Regions from separate parts of the Saccharopolyspora gloriosae genome, predicted to be linked through region 1. Evidence: riboswitches for the same ligand, from Rfam matches in the RefSeq annotation. Region 1 holds a riboswitch; each other region holds the start of a gene.
The links. Region 1 has a riboswitch for thiamine pyrophosphate ahead of BJ969_RS02485 (thiamine ABC transporter substrate-binding protein). Riboswitches for the same ligand answer to the same signal wherever they lie in the genome.

Region 1 (4,247 bases):
GTGGTGACACCGGAACGATCACCATTCTTGAGGACTAGCAGGCGAAATCCGCGATTTCGCGGGATAGCCCGCCGCGCGCGATGCGGCGGGCGCCGCCGCCCACCCCGCACCGTTCGAGCACTGCTCCCGCCCCGCCGTCGACGGGGTGACGGCCACCGTCCGCCCGCGCCCGTCGAAGCGGGCCGTGCGCAGCGGGCATCGCTGCTAGCGTGCCGAAGATGGCTACCACCGAGCCCGTCCTGGTCATCGGTGCCGGAGTGACCGGTCTCAGCACCGCCGTCACCCTCGCCGAAGCCGGTGTCCCGGTGCGCATCCGCACCGACGAACGGCCCGCCGAGACCACCTCGGCCGTCGCCGGGGCGATGTGGGGGCCGGCGCTGCTGCAACCCGCCGACCGCGTTCAGGGCTGGGTCGCCCGCACCTACCACCGCCTCGTCGAACTCGCCGCCGACGACACCAGCGGCGTGCACCTCGCCGCCGGGCGGATGGCGGCCCGCGTCGACCTCGGCGACCAGCTGCCGCCCGAGGCGCTGCTGCTGCCCGACCTGCGCCGTTGCGCACCCGACGAGCTACCGGACGGGTTCGTCAGCGGCTACCGGGCGACCGCGCCGCTGATCGACATGCCGCGCTACCTCGACCACCTCACCGAGCGGTTCCGGGCCGCCGGTGGGGAACTGCTGCTCAGCCCGGTGTCCTCGCTGGTCGAAGCGGTCGAGGAAGCGGGCAGGGTCGTGAACTGCACCGGAGTGGGCGCGCACGAACTCGTCGGCGATCCCGGAGTGCGTCCCGTGCGGGGCCAGCACGTCGTCGTGCGCAACCCCGGTGTCACCGAGTACTTCGTGGAGATCGGAGCCGGCCCCGAGTTCACCGCGTACATGCCGCACGGCGACCACGTGGTGCTCGGCGGTACCGCGGTCGACCAGGACTGGTCGCGCATCCCCGGACGCGAAGCGGGCGCCGCCATCCTGCGGCGCTGCGCGCACGTCGAACCGCTGCTCGCCGGAGCCGACGTGCTCGGCGAGACCGTGGGACTCCGCCCCGGACGGGACGCGGTCAGGCTGGAGGTCGAGCGGTTCGGCGGCGGCACCGTCGTGCACAACTACGGGCACTCCGGGTGCGGCGTCGCGCTGTCCTGGGGCTGCGCCGCGGAAGCCGCCGAGCTGGTGCTGACCGGCTGAGGTCAGGACAGGGCGTCGACGACCCCGTCGATCTCCTCCGCCAGCGTGACGTCCTTCGCCGTGATGCCGCCCTGCGAATGCGTCGACAGCGAGAACGTGACCTTGCGCCAGCGGATGTCGATGTCCGGGTGGTGGTTCTCGCTCTCGGCGATCTCCGCGATCCGGTTCACGCCCTGGATGGCCTGCGGGAAGCTCGCGAACTCCACCGTCCGCGTGATCGTGGTTCCGTCCTGGGCCCACTCCGGCAGTCCGGCGAGCGCTTCGGCGACCTGGGTGTCGTTCAGCAGTTCGGTCATGGCTCCATGGTGGTGGTCGACCGGCCGGATTGCGACCGTCGGCCCCACCCGGAGCGGTGACACGTAGACTGCCGTCGCCACGGGAGTCCAGCGCGCTGGGCTGAGAGGAGGGGCGAATCCCCTCGACCGTCCGCACCTGAACCGGATCATGCCGGCGCAGGGAGGTGTCGCGATCAGCTCGACGTTGCACACGTGGCCGTTGCCGTGTGCTGCTCGGGAGGACCGTTGAACCGTTACCTGCGCTGGGTCGCCGCCCTTGCGGTCGCCTCGCTCACCACCGGGTGCTCGCTCATCGGGAGCTCCGGCCCGGAGCCCGCCGCGCGCACCGTCACGCTCGTCGCGCACGATTCGTTCGTCGCCGACCCCGCCGTGCTCGCCGACTTCGAACGGCGCAGCGGCATCCACCTGGAAGTCCGCAACAGCGGTGACGCGGGCGAGCTGACGAACAAGCTGGTGCTGTCCCGAGCCGCGCCGCTCGGCGACGTCGCCTACGGCGTCGACTCGACGTTCGCGTCCCGCGCGCTCGGCGCAGGCGTGTTCGCGCCGCACCGGTCCGCCGCGGCCGAACGCGGACCGCAGCGGTACGCGCAGGACCAGGAGCAGCGGCTCACCGCGATCGACGTCGCCGACGTGTGCCTGAACATCGACACCGGCTGGTTCGCGCAGCACCGGGTGCCGGAGCCCGCGACGTTGCGCGACCTCACCGACCCCCGCTACCGCGGGCTGATCGCGTTACCGGACCCGACGACGTCCTCACCCGGGCTCGCGTTCCTGCTCGGCACCGTCGCCGCCTTCGGCGATCCCGGCTGGCAGGACTACTGGCGGGACCTGACCGCGAACGACGTGAAGCTCTCCGCCGGGTGGGAAGAGGCCTACAACCAGGACTTCTCCGGAGCCACCGGGCAGGGGCCGCGGCCGATCGTGCTGTCCTACGCCTCCTCGCCCGCAGCGGAGGTCGACGAGACCGGTCGGCCCCGGACTCGGGCACTGCTCGACACCTGCTACCGGCAGGTCGAGTACGCCGGTGTGCTGGCCGGGGCGAAGGACCCGCAGGCCGCCGGTGAAGTCGTCGACTTCCTGCTCTCACCTGAATTCCAAGCGCAGGTGCCGGACCAGATGTACGTGTACCCCGCGGTCGACGGGGTCGCGCTGCCTCCGGGCTGGGCGGAGAGCGCGCCGCTGCCGCAGGACCCGGCGGAGCTGCCCGCCGCCGAGGTGGAACGCAACCGGGACCGCTGGGTGGAGCAGTGGCGGACGCTGGTGCGGGGATGAACCACGGCCTCCGCCGGCGGTTGCCCGTGGCGCTCGCCGCGGTGATCGTGCTCGGTTTCCTCGGGCTGTTCTTCGCCTGGCCCGTCGCGGCGATCGTCGGGCTGGGACTGCGCGGTGAAGCCGGGGCGGTGCTGGTCGAGCCGTCGACGTGGCGGCTCGTGGGCTTCACGCTCGGGCAAGCCGCCGCGTCCACCGCCGTCGCGTTGCTGGCGGGACTGCCGCTGGCCTACGTGCTGGCCCGGCTCGCGGTCCCCGGCCGCGGGCTGCTGCGGGTCGCGGTGACCGTGCCGTTCGTGCTGCCGACGATCGTGGTGGGCATGGCGTTCCGGGCGTTGTTCGGCGCCGATGCCGGGGTGCTCGCGATCGTGCTGGCCAACGCGTTCTTCAACGTCGCCGTCGTCGCGCGCACCGTGAGCGGGCTGTGGAGCCACCTCGACCGGCGGATGGAGGACGCTGCCCGATCGCTCGGCGCGAGCCGGTTGCGCGCGTTCACCTCGGTGACGCTGCCCGCGCTGCTGCCCGCACTGGGATCGGCCGCCTCGGTCGTGTTCCTGTTCAGCGCCACCAGCTTCGGCGTGGTGCTGGTGCTCGGGGGTGGTGAGCTGCGGACGCTGGAGACGGAGATCTACCTGCGCACCGTGCAGCTGCTGGACCTCCCCGGCGCGGCGGCGCTGTCGCTGCTGCAGCTCGCGGCCGTCGTCGCCGCGCTGCTGGTCGCGACCGTCGCGCGACGACGCCGGGAAACGGCGCTGCGGCTGCGCGCGCCGTCCGACACCGCGCGGCGTCCGCAGGGAGCGGAGTGGTGGGTCGTCGGGCTCGCCGGGCTGGTGCTGTGCGGGCTCGGCACGCCGATCGTGACCTTGCTGCTGCGATCGGTGTCCACCAGGGACGGGTGGGGGCTCGCGGGGTACCGGGCGCTGCTGGGCACCGGGCAGAACGGGACGTTGGAGGTCACCGGGCTCGAAGCGGCGCTCAACTCGGTGCGCACCGCCGTCGACGCGACCTGGATGGCGCTGCTGTTCGGGCTGCTGGCGTCTTTCGTGCTCGTCGCGATCCGGCGCCGGGCCGTCGCCGAAAGCCTCGACCTGGCCCTGATGCTGCCGCTGGGCGTGTCCGCGGTGACCGTCGGCTTCGGGTACCTGATCACGCTCGGTTCGCTGCCGGGAGATCTGCGGACCTCGCCGCTGCTGGTGCCGTTCGCGCAAGCGCTGGTGGTGACACCGCTGGTGATCCGCATGGTGCTGCCGGTGCTGCGGGCCATCGACGAACGACTGCGCCAGGCCGCCGCGACGTTGGGCGCCGGGCCGTGGCGGGTCCGGCGCGAGATCGACGTTCCGCTCGCCGCGCGAACCGTGCTGGCCGCGGCGGGTTTCGGATTCGTCATCGCGCTCGGCGAGTTCGGTGCCACCGGCTTCCTCGCCCGGCCCGACGCGCCGACCCTGCCCGTGGCCATCGCCCGGCTGCTCGGCAGGCCCGGCGAGCTCAATTCGCAACTCGCCTA
Region 2 (4,247 bases), 5.5 Mb from region 1:
TCGACACCGGCCCCACGCCCGAGCCGAGCGGGTACGCGTGCTCCACGCTGCGCGTCACGAACCGCTTGCCGGCGGCGACGGCGTCCGGCATCGACGCGCCCTTCGCCAGCGCGGCCGTGATCGCCGAGGCGAACACGTCGCCCGCGCCGTGCGTGTGCTCCGTCGAATAGCGCGGGCCGGGCAGCGGGATCGCGTCGGTGCCGTTGAACAGCAGGTCCACGCACTCCGGGTCGTCGAGCAGGTGGCCGCTCTTGATCAGCACCCAGTCGGGGCCGAAGTCGTGGATCGCCTTCGCCGCGTCCAGCAGGTCGTCCCGGCTGCGCGCCTCCAGGCCGGTGAGCAGCCGGACCTCGTCGAGGTTCGGCGTCACCAGCGTGGCGCGCGGGAAGGCCTGGTAGCGCAGGGCGTCGAGGGCGTCCGGGCGCAGCAGCGGCTCACCGCTGCGGGACGCGGCGACGGGGTCGACGACGAACGGGGTGCGGCCGGTGCGCCCGATGCCGTGCTCGTCGCAGACCGCGACGACGGCTTCGATCGTCGCCGCCGACGACAGCACCCCGGTCTTCGCCGCGTCCACCCCGATGTCGGAGGCGACGGCGGCGATCTGCGCGGCGACGGTCTCCGGCGGGATCTCCACGAGCCCGGTGACGCCGACGGTGTTCTGCACGGTCACCGCGGTCACGGCCGTCATGCCGTGCACCCCGCAGGAGAAGAAGGCCCGGAGGTCGGCGTGCATGCCGGCGCTGCCGCCGGAGTCGGAACCGGCGATGGTCAGCGCCGTCGGCGGCGCCGTGTCGTGCGCCGGTTGTCGCAGGTGGGCGGGTGTCGCGTGCATCCGGCCCATGCTACGACCCCTTCCCGCCGACGATCCGGCCCGTGTGGAACCTGCCGATGCGAAACACCCGAGCACTGCCCGCCGTGCCCGGAAGCGAGTGAACGGACCGTTCGTCCGAACCCGTTGGGCAAGCGGTCCGTTCACCTCGAATCGGGAGCGCCGCCGCGGGTGCTCGGAAGCGGGTGAACGGACCGTTCGTCCAGCCGGATGGGACGAACGGTCCGTTCACTCCGGTCAGTTGACGATGGGGAGGTAGACCTCGCCGCCGGAGCCGGTGAACTCCTCGGACTTCTCCCGCATGCCTTCCTCGATCGCCTCGACGCTGGTGAGGCCGTGCTTCTCGGCGTAGTCGCGCACGTCCTGGGTGATCTTCATGGAGCAGAACTTCGGCCCGCACATCGAGCAGAAGTGCGCGGTCTTCGCGGGTTCCGCGGGCAGCGTCTGGTCGTGGTAGGCCTTCGCGGTGTCGGGGTCGAGCGCCAGGTGGAACTGGTCGGTCCAGCGGAACTCGAAGCGCGCCTTCGACAGCGCGTCGTCCCACTCCTGAGCGCGCGGATGCCCCTTGGCGAGGTCACCGGCGTGCGCGGCGATCTTGTAGGTGATCACCCCGGTCTTCACGTCGTCCCGGTCGGGCAGTCCGAGGTGCTCCTTCGGCGTGACGTAGCAGAGCATCGCCGTGCCGGCCTGCGCGATCATCGCCGCGCCGATCCCGGAGGTGATGTGGTCGTAGGCGGGCGCGATGTCGGTGGTCAGCGGCCCCAGCGTGTAGAACGGCGCCTCGTCGCACAGCTCCTCCTCGAGCCGCACGTTCTCCGCGATCTTGTGCATCGGCACGTGGCCGGGGCCTTCGATCATCACCTGCACGTCGTGTTCGCGGGCGATGCGGGTGAGCTCGCCGAGCGTCTCCAGTTCGGCGAACTGGGCGCGGTCGTTGGCGTCGGCGATGGAGCCGGGGCGCAGGCCGTCGCCGAGGGAGAAGGTGACGTCGTAGTCGCGCAGGATCTCGCACAGCTCGGAGAAGTGCGTGTAGAGGAAGCTCTCGCGGTGGTGCGCCAGGCACCACGCGGCCATGATCGAGCCGCCGCGGGAGACGATGCCGGTGACGCGCTGCGCGGTCAGCGGCACGTACCGCAGCAGCACTCCGGCGTGCACGGTCATGTAGTCGACGCCCTGCTCGCACTGTTCGATCACGGTGTCCCGGTAGATCTCCCAGGTCAGCCGGGCCGGGTCGCCGTTGACCTTCTCCAGCGCCTGGTAGATCGGCACGGTGCCGACCGGCACCGGCGAGTTGCGCAGGATGCGCTCGCGCGTCTCGTGGATGCGCTTGCCGGTGGACAGGTCCATGATCGTGTCGGCGCCCCAGCGGGCCGCCCACACCATCTTCTCGACCTCCTCCTCCACCGACGAGGTCACCGCCGAGTTGCCGATGTTCGCGTTGACCTTCACCAGGAACTTCTTCCCGATGATCATCGGTTCGCTCTCGGGGTGGCACCGGTTGGCGGGCAGCACCGCGCGACCGCGGGCGATCTCGTCGCGCACCAGCTCGGCGGGCAGGTCCTCGCGGGCGGCGACGAACTCCATCTCGCGGGTGATCACGCCCGCCTTCGCCCAGGCCAGCTGCGTCCGGTGCTCGGCGGACCAGCCGGCGCGGGTCTCCGGGAGTCCTTTGTGGACGTCGATGGTCGCGGTGTCGTCGGTGTAGGGCCCGGAGGTGTCGTAGACGTCGAGGTGCTCGCCGTTGCTGAGCTCGATCCGGCGGGCGGGCACCCGCAGGCCGCCGACCTCGCGGTGCACCTTGCGGGAACCGCTGATCGGCCCGGTGGTCACACCGGTCCCGGTGGCATTCGAGTCCGCAGTGGACAGAGGGGGACGCACGTCGGCCATGGCCGTTCACTCCCTACGCCGGCATTATCCGGTCAGGTTCAGGCGGTCGGCGGCCCCGGATCGGATGATCCAGCCGCCCTCTCAGCCCGCTTCCGGTGCGAGCTCCCGCGATCAGTTGTCGGCGCCGACGTTAGCCGCGCCGCCACGGTCTGCCAAGCCCCGATTCGGGTCGATGACGGCGCGGCGGATCAGGGATAGGCTGTCTAGCAGGGAAAACGAACTCTTGTCAGACCTGGAGGTTACAGTGCGCGACGACACCAGCACAGGAGGTGATCGCGTTGTGAGTGCTGCACCGGTGCTCCAGGAATCGTCCTGGGAGACGTTTCTGCTGGTGGCTTTGCGGGAGCGAATGACACCGGCGGTCGTGTTGCCGGGCGAAGACGCCCTGCTCGCCGTGGAGATCACGTCGAAGAGCGGTGCCGAGACCGACCGCGGCGCCAAGCACAAGGCGTACGCGCAGGCCGGAATTCCGCTGTACCTGCTCATCGACCGCTTCGCGCCGCGCTGGCCCACGGTCACGCTGTTCTCCGAACCCGATGGCGACGCCTACCGGGAATCGCACGCCGTCCCGTTCGGGAAGCCGATCGAGCTGCCGTCGCCGTTCGACGTCACGCTGGAAACGCAGGACTTCCCGCGGTGAGGCTCAGTCCTCGTCGTCGGCGAACGGGTCGCCTTCGACCGCCGGGTCCCAGGAGTGGCCGGGAAGGCCCCAGCCGTTGCGCTTGACCGCTTTCTTCGCCGCGCGCGCGTTGCGCCCGATCAGCCGGTTCAAGTACAGGTAGCCGTCCAGGTGGTCGGTCTCGTGCTGCAGGCAGCGGGCGAAGAACCCGGTGCCCTCGACCTCCACGGGCGAGCCGTCCACGTCGAACCCGGTGACCTTCGCCCAGCTCGCCCGCCCGGTCGGGAACGCCTCGCCGGGCACCGACAGGCAGCCTTCCCAGTCATCGTCCGGGTCCGGCATCGTCTCGGGGATCGCGCTCGTCTCCAGCGTCGGGTTGACCACCACGCCGCGGTGCCGCACGCCCTCGTCGTCGGGGCAGTCGTAGACGAAGACCCGCAGGTCGACGCCGATCTGGGTGGCTGCGAGCCCGGCACCGTTGGCGGCGGTGTTCGTCTCGAACATGTCGTCGACCAGGGTGCGCAGCGCCTCGTCGAAGTGCTCGACGGGGCGGGTGGGGTGGTGCAGAACCGGGTCGCCCACGATGCGGATCGGGTGAACAGCCATGCGGCGGAGGATATCGGTACGCCGCCGCGACCCGCCTCGGGCGTGGCCGTTCGCGCGGCGCGCGACGCCCATCGGAGTGATCTTCGTCGGGCGGTTCGCGGATCTCCGCCGAGGGCGTGTTGGCCGCGCACGGCCTTCGGGGACGCGTGATGTAATGGGGGCGGAATCACACGCGTGTGATTCCGGCGAACGCGGGGGTCCCCGGATCGCGACGCGAGGAGCCAGATGGACGCCGCCCAGATGCTGACCGTGCACGAGATCGCCCGGCAGTGCGAGGAATTGGCGCGTACCGACGGGCAGCGCGAA
Region 3 (4,247 bases), 5.5 Mb from region 1:
AATCCGGCCCGCACCGACGGCGAGCCGACCGGCCTCGACGGCGGACCGCATCGCGGCGGCCATCCGTTCCGGGTCTTGGGCGCGGGTGACGGCGCTGGCGAGCAGCACCGCGTCGCAGCCCAGTTCCATCGCGAGCGCCGCGTCGGAGGCGGTGCCGATGCCGGCGTCGAGCACGATCGGCACGGTCGCGCGGGACACGATCATCTCGATGTTGTGCGGGTTCCGGATGCCGAGGCCGGTGCCGATCGGCGAGCCCAGCGGCATCACGGCCGCGCAGCCGGCGTCGGCGAGCCGGGTCGCCAGCACCGGGTCGTCGTTGGTGTAGGCGAGCACCACGAATCCTTGGTCGACGAGCTGTTCGGCGGCGTCGAGCAGTTCCACCGGGTCGGGCAGCAGGGTGTCGTCGTCGGCCACGACTTCCAGCTTCACCCAGTTCGTCTCCAGGGCTTCCCGCGCCAGTTGCGCGGTGAGGACCGCTTCCGCCGCGGTGCGGCAGCCCGCGGTGTTGGGCAGCGCTTCGATGCCGAGCCGGTGCAGCAGGTCGAGCACGCCGGTGCGCCCGCCCGCGTCGGCGCGGCGCATCGCGACCGTCGTGAGCTCGGTGCCGGAGGCCAGCAGCGCGCGTTCCAGGACGGACAGGTTCGCTGCGCCCCCGGTTCCCGTGATCAGCCGCGAGCCGAACTCGCGCCCGGCGATCACCAGTGGATCGTCCACGTCAGCCTCCTTGCACCGCGGTGAGCACTTCGACGGCGGCGCCGTCGTGCAGTTCGGTGGCCGCCCAGGAGGCCCTGGGCACCACGGTTCCGTCGATGGCGACGGCGACTCCTCGTTCGGGCACGCCGAACTCGGCCAGCACCGCGGCGAGCGTGGCGTCCTCGTCCACCGGCCGAGCCGATCCGTTGATCACTACTTGCACGGTTGCCCTCCTCTGTCGTGGGAAACGGGCCGCGCGCCTCGCCCGGGGTCGGCGGCGGTCGCGGTGGGTTCCGCGCCGGACAGCGCCGCGAGCACCGCGTCGGCGGTGATCGGTGCGAGCAGGAAACCGTTGCGGTGGTGCCCGGTCGCGGCGAGCACGCCGGGTTCCAGCTCGCCGATCAGCGGCAGGTTGTCGTGCGTGCCGGGCCGGTGTCCGGCGATGGCTTCGACCAGCGCGTACTCGGCGAGGCCCGGCACCAGCCGTTCCGCGTCCGCGAGCAGGTCCCGCACTCCGCCGACGGTGACGTCGAGGTCGTAGCCCGCGTCGTACTGGGTGGCGCCGACGACGAGTCCGCCGTCGTCGCGCGGCACCAGGTAGACCTGCCTGCCGTGCACCGGTCCGCGCACGGTCCGGGTCGGGGGCGGCAGCGCCGTGGCGCGCGCCCGCAGCCGCAGCACCTCCCCCTTCACGGGCCGGATTCGCCCGGTCAGCCCGGGGTGCAGCTCGCCGGAGCGGGCGCCGGCGGCGATCACCGCGACGTCGCAGTGCGCGGTGCCGTCGGCGAGTTCCACCGCGCCGGGCCGCACCCGCAGCGCCCGCCCGTCGCGGAAGTCGACGCCCGCCGCTGCCGCCGCCTTCCGCAGCGCGGCCAGCGCCACCCGGTTGTCCACGGCGAGGTCGCCCGGCACTTCCAGGCCGCGGCGCACGGCTGGGCCGAGCGACGGTTCGGCGCGGCGCAGTTCCCGGCCGGTGAGCCGGGTGACGCTGCGCCCGCGGGACGCGAGGTGGTCGGCGAGCATGTCCAGTTCGGCGCGGTCGGCGCCGTCGACGCCGACGACGAGCGTGCCTTCCCGGCGCAGTCCGGTGGGCAGGCCGGAGTCCGCGGCCAGTTCCGTGGCGAACTCGGGCCAGCGCCGCAGCGAGTCGGAGCCGAGTTCGAGCAGTTCCTCCTCGCCGGGGGACGCTTCGGCGACGGGCGCGAGCATGCCACCTGCGACCCACGACGCGGCGCGTTCACCGGCGTCGACGAGCTGGACGCGGTGCCCCGCGCGCGCGGCTTTCCACGCGACGGCGAGACCGATGATCCCGCCGCCCACGACGGTGACGGCTGACTGCTGCGACATCTACGCTCCCTGCGCCGGCATGACCCGGATCAGGTTCGACGGTCGGGGCGGTCGCCCCCTCTCAGTCCGGTTCTTCTCCGGACTCCCGTGCGGACCACCACCCACCGTACTCACTCCGCCAGGTGAGGTCAGCATCCGGCCGGTGCCCTCCCCCGCTGCGGATACCCTGGGGGCATGCCCGGATTGGACGGTTACGGCATCCGCACGCGGCTCGCCGACGCACGGCTGTACCTCTGCACCGACGCGCGCGGGGAGCGGGGTGATCTGGCCGAGTTCGCCGAGGCCGCGTTGTCCGGCGGCGTCGACATCATCCAGCTGCGGGACAAGACCTCCGGCGGCGCGCCGTTGGAGGCGCGCCAGGAGCTCGCCGCGCTGGAGGTGCTGGCGGAGGCGTGCGTGCGGCACGGCGCACTGCTGGCGGTGAACGACCGCGCGGACGTGGCGCTGACCGCGGAGGCGGACGTGCTGCACCTGGGTCAGGACGACCTGCCGGTGCCGGCGGCGCGGCGCATCGTCGGCGACGAGGTGGTGATCGGCCGTTCCACGCACGACGTGGTGCAGGCGGACGCGGCGGCCACGGAACCGGGCGTGGACTACTTCTGCACCGGCCCGGTGTGGACGACGCCGACGAAGCCGGGCCGCGAGGCGGCGGGGCTGGAGCTGGTGCGCCACGCCGCGGAGCACCGCGGGCACGGCAGGCCGTGGTTCGCGATCGGCGGCGTGGACCACGCGAACCTCGCCGAAGCGGTCGCGGCAGGCGCGGAACGAATCGTCGTGGTCCGCGCGATCACCGAAGCCGAAGACCCCCAGTCCGCCGCCGAATCACTCCGAGCAGGCCTCCCGACCTGACGGCGAGCGTTCTTCCAGCTTCGGCCCCCTTTCCGAAGTGGCCCCGCCACGAGGCGTGGTCGTTGTCCTGTCAGCGGCGAAGCCGCTGAGCAGCGACCACCCTGCCCACCGGCACCGCCGCGGGTTCTCAGCTGCTTGCTCGCGAGGACAGCTTTTTCCCTCGTGGCGGAGCCACTCGGGAAAAAGATCCCGCAGCGAGCAAGCAGCTGAGGTTCCGCCACCCCACCACCCGAGCAAAACGACCACGACAACATGCAAAACGAGCTGCACCTCGTGGGGCTGAGGTGCAGCTCGTTCTGGGCTGGATCAGGCGTCACCCGGATCTGAGGGGCAGGTCCGGGCCCCCTGGCTCACTGGGTGAGCAGGGTGAGGCCGTAGGCGTCCAGGATCTCGTTGACCGGCTGGAAGTACGTGGTACCGCCGTTGGTGCAGTCGCCCGAACCACCGGAGGTCACGCCCTGCGCCTGGTCGTCGGACAGCCACGAACCGCCGGAGTCACCGGGCTCGGCGCACACGTCGGTTCGGGTGAGGCCCTCGACGGTGCCTTCGGCGTAGTTCACCGTCTGGTTCTTGGCTTCGACGGTGCCGCAGTGCCAGCCGGTGGTGGAACCGGAGCGGCAGATCGAGGCGCCTTCGGCGGCCTCGGTCGAACCGCCGACGCCGACGGTGCCGCCCGCGTAGTCGTTCACCAGCGGCTGGGGGGTCTCGCCGGACGCGGTCTCCACGTAGGAGTAGTCGTCGCCCGGGAACGAGGAACCGGCGAAGGTGCCCGACGGCGTGCTGGTCGTGTCGCCCTCGCTACCGCAGTGCCCGGCGCTGACGAAGCCGCCTTCGACGGAGAAACCGATGGAGCAGCGGGCGCCGCTGCCGATCATGTAGGCGTTGCCGCCGACCACGTCGGCGAGGATGCGCGGGGCTTCCTCGGATTCGACGACCCGCACGGCCTGCTGGTCCACGCCGGTGGAGCGCACGAACTCGGTGGCCGTGGCGGCCGAACCGGTGGCGGCGGTGAGCACGACCGAGTTGGCGGCCGAGTCGAGGTACCACCCGGTGACGCCCTGCGGGGCCTGGTGGGCGTTGAGGCCGTCCACGACTCCGCCGAGCTGCGCGGTGCTGTACTCGACCAGCTTCGCTTCGGCTCCGGCGGCCCGAACCTGGTCGATCAGGTTCGCGTCGGTGACGCCGACGACGAGCTTGCCCAGGTCGGCGTCGTAGCGGGAGCCGCCGAACGCCTCGCCGAGCGAGCCGCGCAGCGTCTGGTTCGCGGTGTTGGCGATGGCCTCGCTGTGCAGCCGGGCCTGCGCCTGGTCGGCGGTGAGGCCGAGGTCGCGCTGCATGGCTTCGAGCTGGGTGGCGGC
Region 4 (4,247 bases), 360 kb from region 1:
CGGACCTGCTGGACGTCACGGTGCCCGCGCTGGCCGGTTTCCTGCTCGACACGCTGCGCGCCTGGGACGTGCACCCGGAGCAGGTCGGGATCATCGAGGGAATCCCGCGGGTGGATCGGGAGGTCTTCGCGCTGGTCGAGCACGACCTGCCCGGTTCCCGGTTCTACGCCTTCTCCGAGATCATGGATCACGGCCTGCCCGCCGCCGCCGGTCAGCGCTGGTTGTCCACCCGGTTCCACATGCACCTGATGGCCGCGGCCGCCGGTGCGCACGGCGTCGCCGTGTCGATCAACTCCGGGTACTACACGAACAAGCACCGCTCGTTGATCCAGCGCGGCTCCGGCTGGGGCCTCAGCGAAGGGCTGCAGGTTCCGCCGCCGCCGCAGGAAGGCGGGTACGAGCAGTCCACGCTCGCCGCGCTGCAAGAGGCCAAGTCGAAGCTGGCCTGGTCGATCTACGGGGACTGACGCCGCCGGGCGGCGGCGTGCTTCACGCCGCCGCCTGCTCCGGTCCGCTCGCCGAAATCCCGCCCTGCGTCGCCGGATGCAGGACGTGGATCTCGGCGTCGGGTTTCTCGGCTTCCGCTTCCGCCTGGGCCGCCGCCGCGTCGCGTCGGCGGTCGGCGATGTAGAAGGGCGCTGCGGCCAGCACCGGCACCAGCATCCCCGCCAGCATGATCACAATAGAAGTACCCGTACTCAAAGGTCACCGAATCCCGCCGCCGCGGTGAGAAGAAGTCCCACGTCTGAACACGCCGAACGAACGTGTCGTAAACCTCATCGTCGTGGCGGAGGGTGTTCGTTAACACCACTCGAAAGTGCTCCTGATCACGAATTGATCGCGCCGCCGCAGCGCCTCTGACCACCCGACTCTCCGGTTCCACGCGCACCCGATCGACGCTACTCAGGGTGATCAAAAATCTCGGCCGTCGAGCCGCCCTCGCGACAGGGCGAAGCCTCGTGCGCAGGGAAGAACCGTGCCGCCGCAACGAGTTCTCAGGCCGGGAGCCAGCGCGCCGTCGGCCACTGCTCGCGATTCCACGCGCCGTCCCAGAACATCCACTCGTACTCGCTGGCGCGCGCGAACGCGGCCAGCATCCGCTGCCGCATCGGCGCATCGGCCGCCGCCGCGACCCGGTCCACGAGCTCGCGGGCGTTGAGCACCGCCGCCGCGAACTCGTCGTCGGCGTACGTCTCGATCCACCGCCGGTACGGGTGGCCCGACACGTCCCCGACGGCGGCCAGGATCTCGCTGCCCACGTGCTGGTACACCCAGAAGCACGGCAGGATCGCCGCCAGCAGCACCGGATACGGCTCCACCAGCGCGCTGCCGCGCAAGAACGAGGTGTAGGCCGTGCACGACGGCGAGGTCACCACCCCGGCGAGGTCGGCCTCGGTGAGCCCGAACTCCTCCACGTACCCGGCGTGCAACCGGCGTTCCTCCACCAGCGCGCCTTGCGCCGCACCGGCCAGGAACGCCGCGTCGGCGGGGTCCTCCGCCCGCGTGGACGCCGCGGTCAGCGCCTGCGCGAAACCGACCAGGTACCGCGCGTCCTGCACGATGTAGAACGCGAACCGCTCCCGGTCCAGCGCGCCGTCGGTGAGTGCCGCGTTGAACGGGTGCTCGACGATGGCCTGCTGCAACGCGGCGGTGTGCTCCCACGCGCCCGCGCAGAAACCGCCGGGCGGTGGGGCGGGAAGCCTGCTCATGAACGGTCCCTCCAGGAGATCGGGTTCACCACCAGCGGTGGAAGTGGTGCACGGGGCCGTGCCCCCGGCCCACGTCCAGCCGGTCCGCGGCGCGCAACGCCTCGGTCAGGTACTCCTTGCCGTCGCGGACCGCCGAGGACCAGTCCGGCCGCTGCGGGCGCAGTGCCGCGATGGCCGCCGACAACGTGCACCCGGTGCCGTGGTCGTTCGTGGTCTCGATCCGCTCGCGGCGCAGGAACTCGGCTTCGCCGTCGCCGCGGAAGAGGTCGAGGCTCGCCGCCTCGCGCAGATGCCCGCCCTTGAGCAGCACCTGCTTGGCGCCCAAGCCGGTCAGCCGCTCGGCCTGCCCGGCCATCCCGCCGGAGTCGGTGATCTCCCGCTCCCCCAGCAGATCCGCTGCCTCCGGCAGGTTCGGCGTGATCAGGTCCACTCGCGGCAGCAGCTCGTCGCGCAGCACCGCGACCGCCTCGTCGGCGAGCAGCCGGTGCCCGCTCTTGGCGACCATCACCGGATCCAGCACCACGTGCGGCGGCGCGTAGCGGTCGAGCACGGCCACGACCGCGCGGATCACCCCGGTTCCCGCCAGCATCCCGATCTTCACCGCGTCCACCCGCACGTCGTCGAGCAGCGTGGTGAGCTGGGAGGTGACGAACTCCGGCGGTACTTCCCGCACCTCGGCGACGCCGGTGGTGGTCTGCGCGACCAGCGCCGTCACCACCGACATGCCGTAGGCGCCGTTGGCGGAGAAGGCTTTCAGGTCGGCTTGAATCCCGGCACCGCCGCTGGGGTCGGTTCCGGCGATCGTCAGCACGTTGGGAACGGGCCGGGCGAATTCCGGCCGGGCAGCACGAACGGTCACGTGGGTGACGTCCCTCCGCTAGCACGAACTAGGTCAGGTTCGACGGGTCTGCTCTCAGCCCGGCCGCTCGCCGGGCACCCCGCGTCACTGCCCCCAACCTAGCAAGCACGGTCAACCCGCCGGAGTCGCCGATCTCGCCGTGCCCTGCGCCGCTCTCATTCGATGAGCCCGATGACCGCTCCCGCGGCGAAGTGCTCGCCCGCCGCGCCCTGCCGCCACAACGTGCCCGAGGCGGAGGCGCGCACGGTGCGCCGGACGCCGTCGGTCACCACCTCCGCGACGGCGGTGCCGCTGCGCACCGGGGCGCCGTCGGCCGCCAGCCAGCGGGCGAGGACCCCCGGCTCGTGCGGATCCTGCCGCGGCCAGGGGAAGTGCAGGTCCGTCACGAGCACACGCCTCCGCAATCGATCATCGTTGCGGTCAGCATGAGCGGTGATCCTTCTCACCACAAGCGAAGCGCGTGCTCGGCTTCGTACGTCGAGTGGCCCAGCGCGGCATCCGCGCCGGACCGAGGGTGCTCCGCCGAACAGCCGCATTAACACGATCGGAGCAGCGCAGCCAGTCATTCCAGTAGCCACGCGAATGCAACGTGCGAGCTGATCGATCCGTCTAGAGTTCGAGATCCGGCCAAGCGGATCGAAGCGCGGCTCGGGACGTCCTGACAGGTATGGGGGTGGGAGCGAAGTGTTCCCCGATCAAGAGCACGTCTGGTGGATCGTCGGAGCAGGGCAGCGGGTCCGGCACGCGATCACGGTGCGCCCCGGTGCCAGACCCGCCGGTGATCCGGTGACCGCGCTGTGCGCGACGACGATCAAACTCCCGCACGAGACCTGGCCGGCCACCAAGGAACCGTCGAGCCGCCGCATCACCGAGCGTTGCCCGGAGTGCGAGCAGCACGTCGACGAACAGCTGGAGCGCGACCGGGATCTCGTGGTCACCACCTGGGACGCGTGAGCGCGAGCGAAGTCACACATCCGACCGCTGATCACCTAGTGAGGCGACCCTGCGTGGCGGATTAAAGTTGACGCAATGGACACCACTGCCGACGCCCCTCAGTCCGCCCGCTCCCGCCGCTCGACCCGGCCGGATCCGGCGAAGGTCTGGGCTCCGCTGGCCGGTCTCGCCGATGCCGCGGCGCAGAGCGGGACGTCCGGAGCCGTCGCGATCACCCGCGGATTCGACCGCAACAGCAGGCTGCGCGCCAAGGCGCTGCGCGACCTGCTGGAGGAGCGGAACGTCGCGGCCATCGAGATCACGCCCGCGGTGGGCAGCGAACGCCTGCTCGCCGACACCGAGATCACCTCCGTGGTGAACCTCATCGGACCCGGTTCCTGGGCTCCCCACCGGCTGGCCGCGAAGCTGCGCACGCCGCTGCTGGCTCCGCGCGCGGAGGAGAACTCCGAGCAGGACGAGGTCGCCAGGGACGTCATCGGCGTCACCGGTGCCGAAGGGGCGCGCGACGTCGCCCTCTCGCACGTCGCGGTGCGCCCGGAGTCCGACGGCGAGGGCAGCCTCATCGTCACCGCCGACGGCGAACCGCTGTCGGTGCCAGGTGGCGCCGCCGCGATCACCTTGCGCGAGCAGCGGCTGGAGATCCAGCTCGCCGGACCGGACTTCGCCGAGCAGACCTTCACCGCGGCCGAGGTCCGGGTGGAGACGGCCGACGCGCCGCACCGCCT

Region 2: another riboswitch for thiamine pyrophosphate. It lies ahead of thiC (phosphomethylpyrimidine synthase ThiC); the one in region 1 lies ahead of BJ969_RS02485 (thiamine ABC transporter substrate-binding protein).
Region 3: another riboswitch for thiamine pyrophosphate. It lies ahead of thiO (glycine oxidase ThiO); the one in region 1 lies ahead of BJ969_RS02485 (thiamine ABC transporter substrate-binding protein).
Region 4: another riboswitch for thiamine pyrophosphate. It lies ahead of thiD (bifunctional hydroxymethylpyrimidine kinase/phosphomethylpyrimidine kinase); the one in region 1 lies ahead of BJ969_RS02485 (thiamine ABC transporter substrate-binding protein).

Annotation. Positions count from the first base shown of each region.
Region 1 is NZ_JACHIV010000001.1:518,417-522,663, forward strand. Features, by position in the region: gene BJ969_RS02475 (FAD-dependent oxidoreductase) at 219-1,178, shown strand; gene BJ969_RS02480 (4a-hydroxytetrahydrobiopterin dehydratase) at 1,181-1,474, opposite strand; TPP riboswitch at 1,544-1,654, shown strand; gene BJ969_RS02485 (thiamine ABC transporter substrate-binding protein) at 1,700-2,746, shown strand; gene BJ969_RS02490 (ABC transporter permease) at 2,743-4,247, shown strand, end outside.
Region 2 is NZ_JACHIV010000001.1:6,045,341-6,049,587, reverse strand. Features, by position in the region: gene thiD (bifunctional hydroxymethylpyrimidine kinase/phosphomethylpyrimidine kinase) at 1-832, opposite strand, end outside; gene thiC (phosphomethylpyrimidine synthase ThiC) at 1,067-2,716, opposite strand; TPP riboswitch at 2,710-2,835, opposite strand; gene BJ969_RS26235 (Uma2 family endonuclease) at 2,961-3,356, shown strand; gene BJ969_RS26230 (peptide deformylase) at 3,360-3,941, opposite strand.
Region 3 is NZ_JACHIV010000001.1:6,052,409-6,056,655, forward strand. Features, by position in the region: gene thiG (thiazole synthase) at 1-714, opposite strand, end outside; gene thiS (sulfur carrier protein ThiS) at 716-916, opposite strand; gene thiO (glycine oxidase ThiO) at 907-2,040, opposite strand; TPP riboswitch at 2,030-2,139, opposite strand; gene thiE (thiamine phosphate synthase) at 2,215-2,889, shown strand; gene BJ969_RS26275 (S1 family peptidase) at 3,240-4,247, opposite strand, start outside.
Region 4 is NZ_JACHIV010000001.1:880,709-884,955, reverse strand. Features, by position in the region: gene BJ969_RS04230 (polysaccharide pyruvyl transferase family protein) at 1-467, shown strand, start outside; gene BJ969_RS04225 (hypothetical protein) at 490-675, opposite strand; gene tenA (thiaminase II) at 996-1,709, opposite strand; gene thiD (bifunctional hydroxymethylpyrimidine kinase/phosphomethylpyrimidine kinase) at 1,735-2,568, opposite strand; TPP riboswitch at 2,562-2,660, opposite strand; gene BJ969_RS04210 (biotin/lipoyl attachment domain-containing protein) at 2,724-2,954, opposite strand; gene BJ969_RS04205 (hypothetical protein) at 3,253-3,522, shown strand; gene BJ969_RS04200 (hypothetical protein) at 3,598-4,247, shown strand, end outside.